2 regions of the Streptomyces sp. NPDC088554 genome follow, and region 1 is predicted to be linked to the other one. Evidence: riboswitches for the same ligand, from Rfam matches in the RefSeq annotation. Region 1 holds a riboswitch; the other holds the start of a gene.

Region 1 (7,220 bases):
TCACCGGTGTCGAGCATGGTGTTGCGCGCGGAGATGAACGCGTCGAACTTCCCGGCCAGCGCGTCGCTCTCGATGCGGGAGTACTCCCGGACCGTCAGCTTCACCGTGAAACCGGCCTTCTCCAGCTGCTGCTGGAGGACCTGCGCGACCTCGGGCAGCTCGGGCCGGTTGTCGTACGTGGCGAGGGTGATCGTGGTCCCCTTGACGTCAGCCGCCGCGGGCCGCCCGGTCGGTGCGACGCGCTTGGACTTCGCCCAGGTCAGCGCGGGCCCGAAGATGCCCTGGCCGGGGTCGGCGTACCCCTCGTACACGTTCTTGGCGAGTACGGAGGTGTCGACCGCCGCACGCGCGGCGGCCCGGACCTTCGGGTCGGCGAAGGCTCCGGAACGGGTGTTGAGCAGGAGGCTGGTGGTACGGGCGGTGCCGATCTCGCGCGCGGTGCCCTTCTTGAGGGACGCGGCCTGCGAGACGGGCAGCGCCTCGGCTATGTCCTCCTCGCCGGTGCGCAGCGCGTTGGCGCGGGCCGTGCCGTCGGCGATGAACTTCGCGTCGATGCCGGACGCCTGGGCGCGGCCGCCCCAGTAGTCGTCGAAGCGGTCGAGGGCGGCGGAGGTGGAGCCGGTGACCTTGGTCAGCTCGAACGGTCCGGTGGCCGTGGAGACCGGGTTCACCGTGGTCTTCGCGTACGCCTTCGGTGCCAGCACCGCCAGGCTCGGGCCGGCCAGCCGCAGCGGCAGGACGGGGTCGGGCTCGGCCGTGGTGATCCGGACCCGCCGGTCACCGGCGGCCTTGGCCGTCAGCTCGACCCCGGCGAGCGCGCTGGGCAGCGGGCTGGCCTTCGTGGCGCGGGTGAGGGAGTTGGCGACGGCGGCCGGGGTGACGGCGGTGCCGTCCTGGAAGCGGGCGTCGCGGAGGGTGAAGAGCCAGGTGCGGTCGTTCTCCCGGGTCCAGGACTCGGCGAGCGCGGGGGCCGCGGAGCCGTTCCCGTCCAGCCTGGTCAGCCCCTCCGTGACGCCGAGCCGGCTGAGGATGGTCGCGTCCGCGCCATACGGAGAGAGGTTCTCGGCGGGCGGGAAGGCCAGCGCGATCCGCAGGCGCCTGCCGTCGGCGGAAGCCTTGGCGGACGAGTCACCGGCCCCCTCACCGGCGGCGAAACAGCCGGTGAGCAGGGGGGCGAGCAGCAGGCCAGCGGCCAGTCGGTGGTGGCGTCGGACGGAGCGCATGGTCCTCTGATTCCTCGTTCTCTGCGGTCTCCGCGCGCCGGACACGGGAGATCTCTGCCAGGGGGACGAACAAGGAAGAGATTACATGACAACCGTTTTCATCAATGGGCGGGTATCTCGAAATGTACGATTCCGTTACCTCCCCCGGGCTCCAGCCGCTCGTCGCACACCGCCTTCCCCATCGACCGCCAGAACGCCTCCGCGCCGGGGACGGAGGGGTCGGTGTGCAGATAGACCGAGCGGTAACCGCCCGCCGTCGCCGCGAAGGCCACGAGTTCACGCACGAGCGCCCGCGCCAGCCCCTGACGGCGGTGGTCCGGCCGTACGTACACCCGGCGCAGCTGCGCGGTCTCCCCGGAGGGGTAACGCTCGGCGAGCCAGCGGGGGTTGGGCGGGTGCTCGGGCCCCCGGGAGTCGAGCGCCGCGACGCCCGCCACCTCGGCGTTCTCATCGGTCGCGACCAGCAGGGTGTGCCGTTCGGGTACGAGGTACGCGGCGGCCGGATCGATGATGTCCGCGTGCCAGCGCGGCACATACCCCGTACCGAAGTCTCGGTAGACGGTATCGAGCATCACGACGCGGGCGGCGTCGAGGTCGTCGGGGGTCGCGGTTCGGATGCGGTAACTGGGCACCTGCGAAGCATATGCAACAAGAGGGCCGGGTGTCCCCCGAACCACCGGTAATCGCCGCCGGGGCGGTACCGGTGGCCGGGATCAGCCGGTGGCCGGGACCGTGCCCAGGAAGCGGACGTGCGGGCGGCCGTCGGGGCCGTCCGGGGTGACCCTGGCGCGTACGCCGTACACATCGGCGATGAGGTCCTCGGTGACGACCTCGCGGGGGCTGCCCCCGGCCACGGCCCGGCCCTGCTTGAGCACCACGACCTCGTCGCAGTACATCGCCGCGAGGTTCAGGTCGTGCAGGGCGATGACGCTGGTGACGGGGAGGGCCGCGACCAGGGCCAGCAGGTCCAGCTGGTGCTGGATGTCGAGGTGGTTGGTGGGCTCGTCGAGGAGGAGCTCGCGCGGCTCCTGGGCGAGCGCGCGGGCGATCTGGACGCGCTGGCGCTCGCCGCCCGAGAGGGTGTGCCAGGACTGCCCGGCGAGCTCCGTGAGCCCGGTGTGCCGCAGCGCCGTGGTCACCGGCCCGTCATCGCCCACGGGCGCCGGAATCCAGGCGCGGCGGTGCGGGAGCCGGCCCAGGCGCACCACATCCCGTACGGTCAACTCGACCTGGGTGTCGGCCTGTTGCTCGACCACCGCGACCCGCCTGGCCAGCGACCTGCGGCCCAGCTCGGGGAGCGGGACGCCGTCGAGGGTGATCACACCGGAGGAGGGCGCGAGGACCCCGGAGAGCAGCCGCAGCAGGGTGGACTTGCCGGAGCCGTTCGGCCCGAGCAGCCCCACGGTGGAGCCGGGCGACGGCGCGATACCGACCCCGTCGAGGACGATCCGGCCGCCGACGGTACGGCTGACGCGGTCGGCGCGCAGCCCCGTACGCATCTCCGTGTCCCCACTCATGGAGCCACCCTCCGCCCCCGGTAGAGGACCAGTACGAACACCGGCACGCCGATCAGCGACGTCACCACACCCACCGGAACCTCCTGCGGTTCGAGCACCGTACGGGCCAGCGTGTCGACCCACACCAGGAACACCGCCCCGGCCAGCGCCGTGACCGGCAGCAGCCGGCCGTGGCCGGGCCCGACCAGCGCGCGGGCCGCGTGCGGCAGGACGAGACCGACGAAGCCGATCGCCCCCGCGCTGCTGACCAGCGCTGCCGTGAGCAGCGCGGTCACGGACAACAGCACCAGCCGGGTCCGGGCCACGGAGACCCCCAGCGTCGCCGCCGCGTCCTGCCCGAAGGCGAACGCGTCGAGGGTACGGGCGTACCCGCCGCACACCACCAGCGCGGCCACCAGTACGGCGGCGCCGATCCAGACCTCGGCCCAGTCGGCACCGGAGAGCGAGCCGAGCAGCCAGAACAGCACCCCGCGCGTGGTCTCGGCGTCGGCCGACGTGATCACCACGAACGAGGTCAGCGCGGAGAAGAGCTGCATCGCCGCGACCCCGGAGAGCACGACGCGGTCCGTCGTCCCGCCGAGTATGTGGCTGAGCAGCAGCACCATCGCGAACGACAGCAGCGCTCCCAGGAACGCCCCGCCCGAGATCGACAGCGCGCCGCCGCCGATCCCGAGGACGACCACCAGCACCGCGCCGGTCGAGGCCCCGGACGAGACGCCGAGGACGAAGGGGTCGGCGAGCGGGTTGCGCAGCAGGGACTGCATGACCACACCGCACACCGCGAGCCCGGCGCCGCAGACGGCGGCGAGCAGGGTGCGCGGCAGCCGCAGGTTCCACACGATGCCGTCACGGATCGGGGTGACACCCGCCTCGACGGCCGACCCGCCCCAGCCCAGATGGGCCGCGACGACGGACCAGACGTCACCGACGCCGATGCTGGCGGGGCCGATGGTGATCGCGACGGCGACGGACCCGATGAGCGCGGCGAGGCCGCCGCCCCAGAGCAGCAGCCCCCGGGCCACCCGGACCCCGGCCACACCCGCCCCGGCCGTACGGTCCTCGGCCTCCCGAGCCCCGGCCGTACGGGTCCCGGCCGTACGGGTCCCGGCCGTACGGGTCCCGGCCGTACGGGTCCCGGCCGTACGGGTCCCGGCCGTACGGGTCCCGGCCGGACTCTCCGTCGCCCGAGCCTCGGACTCCTGGACTCCGGCCGGACGGTCCTCGGCCGCCTGGGCCCCGGTCACTTGGCGGGCGCGTACCCACGCAGCGCGGCGGCGACCTTCTCGACCCCCTCGACGGTACGGATGGTGGGGTTCATGGCCTGGCCGCTGAGCAGGACGTACCGCTTGTGCCTGACCGCGTCCATCTTCTTGGTGACCGGGTTGGTCTCCAGGAACTCGATCTTCTTCGCGGCGGTCTCGGCGGTCTGCGCCTTGCGCGTGAGGTCACCGATGACCAGGAAGTCGGGGTTGCGGTCGGCGACGGTCTCCCAGTTGATCTGGGGCCACTCGTCATGGGTGTCGTCGAAGATGTTCTTCGCGCCGACCGCGTTGGTGATGATCCCGGGGGCGCCACAGCAGCCGGCCATGTAGGGCGACTCGGAGTTGGCGAACCAGTAGAGGAAGGTGGTCTTCTTCGCCTTGGCCGGGTCGATGCCCTTCACGGCGGCGGCCATCCGCGCCTTCAGCCCGGCGACGACCTCGTCCCCGCGCTTCTCCACCCCGAAGATCTTGGCCAGATCTCGTACCTCCTGGTAGATGATCTCCATGGTCAGCGGGGTGGACCGGGCACCGTCCGTGCCCACGACCTTGTCGTTCTTGGTGCAGTCGGCGGGCGATACGTACGAGGGGACGCCCACCTTCGCGAACTGCGCCCGCGTGGCCACTCCGCCCTTGCCGAGCGTGGACAGGAAGGAGGAGGCGACGAAGTCCGGCTCGGTGTCGAGGACCTTCTCGAAGGAGGGGTAGTTGTCGGCCAGCCTGGGCACCTTGGCGTTGGCCTTCACCAGCGCCTTGGGCAGCGGGTCGGTCCAGGTCGCGGTGCCCACCATCCGGTCGGCGAGCCCGAGCGAGAGCATGATCTCGGTGGTGCCCTGATTGAGCGACACGGCCCGGCGGGGCTCGGCCCCGATCCGTATCTTCTCCCCGCAGTTCTCGACGGTCAGCGGATACCCGGCGGCGGAGGCGGCGGCCTTGCCCGCGTCCTTGCCCGACTCGGCGGCTCCCCCACCCCCGCAGGCGGTCAGCATCAATGCCCCGGCGGCGAGCAGGGCGGTACTACGGAAGGGGCGCGCTATCAGCACGGGAAAGATCCTCTGCGTTCGAGGGCCCATCCGCGGAGCCCGTTCGTACGGTGCTCCCCCGCCCCCGGACAGGAACGGAGGGGGCCAGCAGGTCTTCGGACTCGGGATCATCCGGACGAGGCGCCTTCCCGGACTGCTGCGTCCAGTGGCCGATGCCCCGCCCGTCACCCTCACCGCTGCGCGTCAGCTCCGGATTCGCACCGGATTCCCTGACCCACGTACATGGGTTCGACTGGCCCCGGCAAATTACCACAGTCGATTTCCGGCCTGGCGAGGCGGACGCGGTACGAGTACGGCTCCCGCGCGACACGAGGGAGCCACACCTTTCACCATGGCGTCCTGGACTGCGCCGCCACAGGGAGCTCGACCGTTGACCGGCCCATTTCCCGGTACTAACGTACCCATTTACGTACCCGCGATGTACGTGCCCCCCATCCCCCCAGTCCGACTCACAGATCACGAGGGAGTGACGCTGTGACACGTCGTCCCCGCCAGCGGAAAAGCGGACTGATCGCCGCCGCCCTGGCAACCACCCTGGCCCTGACCGGATTCGCCTCGGCACCGGTGCACTCCACCGCCTCCGCCGCGCCCGGGGCCACCACCCCCGGGCTGCTCGACTCGCCCGCCCCCCAGGCCATCCGCGACTGGCTCCGCTACGACCGGCCGGCCCAGTACGAAAGCGTCCACTCGCAGGTGCGGGTGAAGATGCGGGACGGTGTCCGCATCGCCTGCCATCTCTTCCGGCCGGGCCGCGACGGCAAGCCCGACAGCGGCAGACATCCGAGCCTGCTGTCCGACTTCACGCCCTACACCAAGTTCGCGGCCAATCCGGAGGCCATGTATCTGGCCGAACGCGGCTACAACGTCCTGAACTGCGACGTCCGCGGGTCGGGATACTCGACGGGCGACTTCCCCTCGTGGTTCCAGCCCAAGGAAACCACCGACAACTACGACCTGATCGAATGGCTGGCACGACAGCCGGGCGCGACCGGGGACGTGGGGCAGTTGGGCAGCAGCTACGGCTCCATCACCACCTACCGCGCCGCCGCGCTGAAGCCGCCGCATCTGCGCGCCATCATCCCCATCGTCTCCCCCACCGACATCTACTCGGAGTGGGTGTACCCCGGCGGAGTGCCCTCGACCAACGGCTCCTGGTGGGCCACCGGCGGGCCGGTGATCAGCCCGAAGGCCCACACGGACACACTCCGCAGCTTCCAGCAGCACCCGCTCTACGACGGGTTCTGGAAGCAGGCCGTCACCACCAACAAGCTTGCCGACGTCGACGTCCCGGCGCTGCACATCGGCGGCTACTTCGACATCTTCAAGAACGGCGGCTTCGACGCCCTCAAGCAGCGGCCCCGGCAGACCTGGCTGCTGAACGGCCCCTGGGTCCACGGCGGGTTCCTCCAGGTCCCCGGGGCGGATCCGGCCGCCTCCTGGGTGGACCCCGAGAACGCGATCTCGTACTCCACCATCCTCCAGTGGTTCGACCACTGGCTGGCCAAGCGCCCCGGGGCGAAGCTGCCGCCGGACCGTGTGATCAGCTACGCGTCGACCTCCGCCAAGGCATCGGGCAGCTGGCACGGCTACGCCACATGGCCCTCGACGTCCACGTCCGGCACCCGCCTGTACCCGACGGCGGACGGCGCGCTCGCCAGGAAGGCCCCCGCCCGCACCGGATTCGACTACCAGGTCAACCCGGTCGACGGCCCCTCGGTCGGCGTCACCGGAACGCTGCCCTACGACGCCGGCCAGGACCAGGCCAGAGCCGAGCTGGACACCACCCTGCCGGACGGTCGCTACGCGACCAGCCGCGCCACCTTCACCCTCCCGGCGTTCACCAGGAACACCACGGTCGCGGGCCCGGTCACCCTCCACCTGAACGCGTCCATCGACGCGAAGGACACGTACTTCGTCAGCAAGCTGGAGACCGTCCTCCCGGACGGCCGCGTCCTGCCGATCGAAACGGGATACCTGCGGGCCCAGCTCCGGGACGGCCTGTCGAAGGCCAAACCTGTCACCCCCGGCGCCCCCACCCAGTACACCGTCCAACTCGGCCAGGCCCACTGGCAGTTCAAGCCCGGCGAGAAACTGCGCGTCACCCTCGGCGGCGGCGACTCCCCCCGCATCGCCCCCACCAATCCGGCGGGCAGTGTCACCGTGCACCTCGGCAGCAAG
Region 2 (7,220 bases), on a different contig from region 1:
ACCCAGATGCCCGGACGGTCGTCGCCCTGCGCCTGTTGCTTCTTCGTACGGCTGGTTCCCATACGCCTCACACTCCAGCGTGTGTGCCGATGTCCGAATGCCTTCTATACCCGGCAACGCCCGTTGTCCTGGAGGCGTTACGGATCTCGACCCGTACAAAATCGGGCCCGACCCGTACACGGCCTTCAGGTACAGGCGTCCTCCCTGGTCAGGGTAGGCGCGTAACGGGACCGTCGCTCTATGAAGTCGGAAACTTCCCCCGCCGCCGTCTCCACCGGGCCCGCGCCCGCCGAGCTTGCCGCCCCGCCGCCGCTGTCGCCGCTCTATCCGCCGGCCCGGATCAGACTCAGTTCCAGCCATCGCGGCGCCCGTCTGGCCCGGTTGCTCTGTACGCAGCAGCTCGACGAGTGGGACATCCCCCGGACCGGCGCGACCTCCGCCGTGGTCACCGCCGTCGTCGCCGAGCTGGCCGCGAACGCGGTGACCCACGGGCGTACCCCTGGGCGGGACTTCGAGGTGCGGCTCGCGCTCGCGGCGGAGCTGGTACGTATCGAGGTGATCGACACCCGGCCCGACCGGCTGCCCAGGGCGCCCGGGATCTCGCCCCCGCCGCCGGTGGACTCGACCGGTGGGCGGGGGCTGTTGCTGGTGGCCGCGTACGCGGACCGGTGGGGGTGGGCGGTGCGGGATCCGTACACCAAGACGGTGTGGGCGGAGGTGGGGTATCCCGTATGAAGCGGTCCCGGATACGGATGTGGGGCCGGGGTGCCTTTCGGCGCCGGCCCCACCGCCCCCGTACAACAGCTCCGTACGGTTAGAAGTCGTCGTCGAAGCCGACCGTGCCCTCCACCGCCACCTGGTACGCGGACGGGCGGCGCTCGAAGAAGTTGGTCAGTTCCTGGACGCCCTGCAACTCCATGAAGGAGAACGGGTTCTGCGAGCCGTACACCGGGGGGAAGCCCAGGCGCTGGAGGCGCTGGTCGGCGACGCACTCCAGGTATTCGCGCATCGACTCGGTGTTCATGCCCGGGAGGCCCTCGCCGCACAGGTCGCGGCCGAACTGGAGTTCCGCGTCGACCGCTTCCTTGAGCATGTCCGTGACCTGCTGCTGGAGTTCGTCGTCGAAGAGGTCGGGCTCTTCCTTGCGGACCGTGTCGACGACCTCGAACGCGAAGTTCATGTGCATGGTCTCGTCGCGGAAGACCCAGTTCGTACCGGTCGCCAGGCCGTGCAGCAGGCCGCGCGAGCGGAACCAGTACACGTACGCGAAGGCGCCGTAGAAGAACAGGCCCTCGATGCAGGCCGCGAAGCAGATCAGGTTGAGCAGGAAGCGGCGGCGATCGGCTCTGGACTCCAGGCGGTCGATCTTCTCCACCGAGTCCATCCACTTGAAGCAGAACTGCGCCTTCTCGCGGATCGACGGGATCTCCTCCACCGCGTCGAAGGCCGCCGCGCGGTCCGCCGGGTCGGGGAGGTAGGTGTCGAGCAGCGTCAGATAGAACTGGACGTGCACGGCCTCCTCGAAGAGCTGGCGCGAGAGGTAGAGGCGGGCCTCGGGGGAGTTGATGTGCTTGTAGAGCGTCAGCACCAGGTTGTTCGAGACGATCGAGTCGCCCGTCGCGAAGAACGCGACCAGCCGGCCGATCATGTGCTGCTCGCCCGGGGTGAGCTTGGCGAGGTCGGCGACGTCGGAGTGGAGGTCGACCTCCTCGACCGTCCAGGTGTTCTTGATCGCGTCGCGGTAGCGCTCGTAGAAGTCCGGGTAGCGCATGGGGCGCAGGGTCAGTTCGAAGCCCGGGTCCAGCAGGTTCTTCTGTACAGAAACGGAATCGGTGGTGGTCATTACTGGCAGGCCTCGCAGGACTCGGGGTTTTCCAGGGAGCAGGCGACAGCGTCCTCGGCGGAGGTCGCCTGGGCGGGTACGGGCGCGGTGGCGGTCTGGGGTGCGCCCGCCGCGCGCGCGATCCTCGTCGCCGGGCGCGAACGCAGGTAGTACGTCGTCTTGAGGCCCTTCTTCCAGGCGTACGCGTACATCGAGCTGAGCTTCCCGATGGTCGGCGTCTCCAGGAACAGGTTCAGCGACTGGCTCTGGTCGAGGAACGGTGTACGGGCCGCCGCCATGTCGATCAGGCCGCGCTGCGGGATCTCCCACGCCGTACGGAACAGCTCACGCGTCTCGGCCGGGATCCAGGTGAAGCCCGCGACCGAGCCGCTGGACTCGCGCAGCGCCTCGCGGGTCTGCGCGTCCCAGACGCCGAGCTGCTTCAACTCGTCCACCAGGTAGGAGTTGACCTGGAGGAACTCGCCGGAGAGCGTCTCGCGCTTGAAGAGGTTGGAGACCTGCGGCTCGATGCACTCGTACACACCGGCGATCGAGGCGATCGTCGCGGTCGGCGCGATGGCGAGGAGCAGCGAGTTGCGCATCCCGGTCTCCGCGACCCGGGCGCGCAGCGCGTCCCAGCGCTCGGGCCAGGTCAGCTCGACGCCGTAGTGGTCGGGGTGGAGCACTCCGCGCGCGGTACGGGTCTTCGACCACGCGGGCAGCGGGCCCGAGCGTTCGGCCAGGTCGCAGGAGGTCTCGTACGCGGCGAGCATGATCCGCTCGGCGATCCGGGTGGAGAGCGCGGCGGCCTCGGGGGAGTCGAAGGCCAGACGCTTCTTGAAGAAGACGTCCTGGAGGCCCATCGCGCCGAGGCCGACCGGTCGCCACCTCGCGTTGGAGTTGCCGGCCTGCTCGGTCGGGTAGAAGTTGATGTCCACGACGCGGTCGAGGAAGGTGACGGCGGTACGGACGGTCTCGTCCAGCCGCTCCCAGTCGATCTCGCCGTCCGCGAGGACGAACGCACCGAGGTTGATCGAGCCCAGGTTGCAGACCGCCGTCTCGCCGTCGTCCGTGACTTCGAGGATCTCGGTGCAGAGGTTCGAGGAGTGGACGGTGTGGCCGGGCTCGGCGGTCTGGTTGGCCGTACGGTTCGACGCGTCCTTGAAGGTCATCCAGCCGTTGCCGGTCTGGGCCAGGGTGCGCATCATCCGGCCGTACAGCTCGCGGGCCTGGATGGTCCTGCGGGCCAGACCGTCGGCCTCGGCCTTGCGGTACGCGGCGTCGAACGCGTCGCCCCACAGGTCGACCAGCTCGGGCACGTCCGCCGGGGAGAACAGCGACCAGACGCCGTCCGACTCGACCCGGCGCATGAACTCGTCGGGGATCCAGTGCGCGAGGTTCAGATTGTGCGTACGGCGGGCTTCCTCGCCCGTGTTGTCGCGGAGTTCGAGGAACTCCTCCAGGTCCGCGTGCCAGGTCTCCAGGTAGACACAGGCCGCGCCCTTGCGCCGGCCGCCCTGGTTGACCGCCGCGACCGAGGAGTCCAGCGTCCGGAGGAAGGGAACGATGCCGTTGGAGTGGCCGTTCGTCCCCCGGATCAGCGAACCGCGCGAACGGATGCGGGAGTACGAGAGCCCGATGCCGCCCGCGTGCTTCGAGAGGCGGGCCACCTGGTGGTAGCGGTCGTAGATGGAGTCCAGCTCGTCCAGCGGGGAGTCCAGCAGATAGCACGAGGACATCTGCGGGTGGCGGGTGCCGGAGTTGAAGAGCGTCGGCGACGAGGGCAGATAGTCCAGCCTGCTCATCAGCCGGTACAGCGCGGAGACCTCGTCCAGCGCGTGGGCGCTCTCGTCGGCCGCGAGGCCGGAGGCGACACGCAGCATGAAGAACTGGGGGGTCTCGATCACCTGGCGGGTGATCGGGTGGCGGAGCAGATAGCGGCTGTAGAGGGTGCGCAGCCCGAAATAACCGAAGCGGTCGTCGGCGTCCTGGTCGATCAGCCGGTCGAGCCGGGGAGCGTGGAGCGCCACGAAGGAGGCCGTACGGTCCGCGATCAGGCCCTCGCGGTGGCCGGTCGCGACGGATCCGGAGAAGGACACCGCGCCCTGGGTCGCCGCCTCGTCCGCGATGGTGCGGGTCAGCAGCCTGGCGGCGAGCCGGGAGTAGGCGGGGTCCTCGGAGATCAGGCCCGCCGCCGCCTCGGTGGCCAGCTCGCGCAGCTCGGCCTCGTCCGACCGGGCGTTACGGCCCCGCAGTGCGGCGGCCGCGACTCTGCCCGGGTCGGTGTCGGGCAGATCGGCGGTCAGCTCCGTCAGGGTCCGCAGCAACGCGGTCCCGGGGCCGTCGGCCGTCGCCTGAGTGATCTCCGACAGTGCCGGAACCGGATCCGCTGGCGCGATGGTCACGTGGTGCTCTCCCTCGCTCGGCTCTGGGCCTTCGGGAGGGGAGTCGGGGTCCGCGCGCACCACGGCACGGCCCGTCACATCAGGGCAGCACGGTGTGTGCGGCGTCCACCGGCCCAACCGCGAGGCCCGGACGTCTGGGCGTCCGGATCGGTCGAGCCGGACACACTGCCGGCAGGTACCCGGACTCGCGGAGGCATGACAAAGCACACCACAGCACACCGTTGCGGGACAGTTCCGGATTCACACCGGATTCCCCTGCGTCGACAGCGAGCACGAGCATACATCTGGGGGGCGAGCCTTTCGCCACCCCCCAGATGTTGTGTCGTGCGCCTTTCGTCCGGGGTGCGAGCTCCCTCCCGTACGGGACGGCCGCACCTCCCGTACGGGCCCGGTCGTGCCTCCCGTACGGGACGGCCACCCCGCCCCTACGGGCCCGGAGCGCCCCTCAGCAGCAGCGGAAGCCCTCCCGGGGGTCGGCCTCGCGGGCGTCCATCCGGGCGCGCTCGAAGGCGCGGCGGGTCATCACGGGGGCGTCCGGGCAGGAGGCGCGGATGTGGGCGACGTAACGGTCGTACGTCGACTCGCCGGTCAGCTCCCGGACGTACCAGCGGATCCGTCCCGCGGTGTGCCGGACCCGGGTGGCGGGGGTCATGACGTACCGCTTCCGGAGCCCGTACCTCTCCCCACTCCCGCACTGACGCCGCTTCCCGCGCCCACGCCCGCCGCCAGTTCGGCCTTCTCCTCCGAGGTGGGGATGAGCCCGGCCGGGGCGACGATCCTGGACTCGACGTGCGGGGTCTCCGACAGGACGATGCCCTCCGGGTCGCGGATCGCCTTGAAACAGACGCGTCCGGCGTCCGCGATGACGACGAGGATCAGGACGGCGAAGAGGGCCGTGAGGACCCCGTCCACCGTGGAGTTGGTCACCACGGTCTGCATGTCGTCCATGGTCTTGGCGGGGGGCAGGACCTCGCCCCGGTCGATGCCCGCCTGGTACACATCGCGCTGGGTGAAGAATCCCACCTTCGGATCGGCGGAGAAGATCTTCTGCCAGCTCGCGGTGAGTGTGACGGCGGCGTCCCAGGCGAGCGGTACGGCCGTCACCCAGGCCCATTTCAGCCGGCCCGACTTGACGAGCAGGGTGGTGCAGACGGCGAGGGCGACGGCCGCCAGCAGCTGGTTGGCGATACCGAACAGCGGGAAGAGCTGGTTGATGCCGCCCAGCGGGTCGTGCACCCCGACCCAGAGGAAGTAGCCCCAGCCGCCGACGACGACCGCGCTGGCGAACCAGACGCCCGGCTTCCAGCTGACCTGCCGCATCGGCTTGTACACGTTGCCGAGCATGTCCTGAAGCATGAAGCGGCCGACCCGGGTGCCCGCGTCCACCGTGGTGAGGATGAACAGCGCCTCGAACATGATGGCGAAGTGATACCAGAACGCCTTCATCCCCGCCCCGCCGACGACGGCCGAGAAGATCTCCGACATGCCGAGCGCGAAGGTCGGCGCGCCGCCCGTCCGTGACAGCAGGCTCGTCTCCTCGACGTCCTTGGCGGCCTGGGCGAGTTGGTCGGGCGAGATGGTGAAGCCGAGGTTGGCGACGGCCTGCGAGGCGGATTCGACCGTACCGCCGATGACACCGGCCGGGGAGTTGACGGCGAAGTACAGACCCGGGTCGATGACACAGGCCATGATCATCGCCATGATCGCGACAAAGGACTCGGTCAGCATCGCGCCGTAGCCGATCAGCCGGATCTGGGTCTCCTTCTGGACCATCTTGGGGGTGGTGCCCGAGGCGATCAGGGAGTGGAAGCCGGAGAGCGCGCCGCACGCGATGGTGATGAAGACGAACGGGAACATCGACCCGGCGAAGACCGGACCGTTGCGCCCGGTCGCGAACTCGGTGACCGCGTCCATCTTCAGGGTCGGCAGCACCATCACCACACCGAGCGCCAGCAGCACGATCGTGCCGACCTTCATGAAGGTCGACAGATAGTCGCGCGGCGCCAGCAGCATCCACACCGGGAGTACGGAGGCGAGGAAGCCGTACGCGACCATCCAGACGACCAGGGTCCCGGCCTCCAGCGTGAAGGTGTCCGCGTACGAGGACTCGGCGATCCAGCCGCCCGAGACGATGGCGAGCAGCAGCAGGGCGACCCCGAGGAGTGAGACCTCGGTGACCCTGCCGGGCCGCAGCACCCGCAGGTAGACGCCCATGAAGAGGGCGATCGGGATGGTCATGGCGATGGAGAAGACGCCCCACGGGGAGTGGGACAGGGCGTTGACGATGACCAGCGCCAGCACCGCCAGCAGGATGATCATGATCATGAAGAGGGCGATCAGCGCGGCGGCTCCGCCGAAGGGGCCGATCTCGTCCCGGGCGATCTGGCCGAGCGAACGGCCGTCCCTGCGGGTGGAGAAGAACAGCGTCACCATGTCCTGGACGGCACCGGCGAAGATGACGCCCGCGACGATCCAGATCGTGCCCGGCAGATAACCCATCTGCGCGGCCAGCACCGGACCGACCAGCGGACCCGCGCCCGCGATGGCCGCGAAGTGGTGGCCGAAGAGCACCCGCCGGTCGGTGGGGTGGAAGTCGACACCGTTGTCGAGCCGTTCGGCCGGGGTGGCGCGGGTCTTGTCGACCTTGAGCACGCGGTTCGCGAGGAAGCGCGAGTAGAAGCGGTACGCGATGGCGTACGAGCCGAGAGCGGCCGCCAGCATCCAGGCGGCCGACACCTCCTCGCCGCGCGAGAGCGCGAGAACTCCCCAGCCGGCCGCGCCCACCAGGGCGACGAGCACCCAGACGGCGACCGATTTCGGGGTGAGACCGCGGGCACTCTTCGGCGCGGTGCTGGGTGGTACTGGTTCTGTCACGGCGGTTCCGTCCCCTCGCTGATCGCCTGTGGTAACGCGCAGGAAATCTAAGCGAGGCGATCGGCCGCAGTCACCCCCTGTGGCCGGATCTGCACAGAAACAACGCCACTGGGGAGTGT

What was found. A riboswitch is a leader RNA that binds a small molecule or an ion and turns the genes downstream of it on or off. The one in region 1 is predicted to bind cobalamin.
Region 2: linked by a shared signal. The riboswitch ahead of ACIP8W_RS06135 (ribonucleoside-diphosphate reductase subunit alpha) and the one ahead of ACIP8W_RS00030 (ABC transporter substrate-binding protein) in region 1 are both predicted to bind cobalamin.

Annotation. Positions count from the first base shown of each region.
Region 1 is NZ_JBIVMF010000001.1:2,189-9,408, reverse strand. It holds gene ACIP8W_RS00050 (ABC transporter substrate-binding protein) at 1-1,223, opposite strand, end outside; gene ACIP8W_RS00045 (GNAT family N-acetyltransferase) at 1,325-1,855, opposite strand; gene ACIP8W_RS00040 (ABC transporter ATP-binding protein) at 1,937-2,740, opposite strand; gene ACIP8W_RS00035 (FecCD family ABC transporter permease) at 2,737-3,777, opposite strand; gene ACIP8W_RS00030 (ABC transporter substrate-binding protein) at 3,981-5,072, opposite strand; cobalamin riboswitch at 5,111-5,294, opposite strand; gene ACIP8W_RS00025 (CocE/NonD family hydrolase) at 5,517-7,220, shown strand, end outside.
Region 2 is NZ_JBIVMF010000004.1:101,834-109,053, reverse strand. It holds gene ACIP8W_RS06150 (Scr1 family TA system antitoxin-like transcriptional regulator) at 1-62, opposite strand, end outside; gene ACIP8W_RS06145 (ATP-binding protein) at 241-735, shown strand; gene ACIP8W_RS06140 (ribonucleotide-diphosphate reductase subunit beta) at 815-1,843, opposite strand; gene ACIP8W_RS06135 (ribonucleoside-diphosphate reductase subunit alpha) at 1,843-4,227, opposite strand; cobalamin riboswitch at 4,380-4,520, opposite strand; gene ACIP8W_RS06130 (YbdD/YjiX family protein) at 4,673-4,879, opposite strand; gene ACIP8W_RS06125 (carbon starvation CstA family protein) at 4,876-7,101, opposite strand.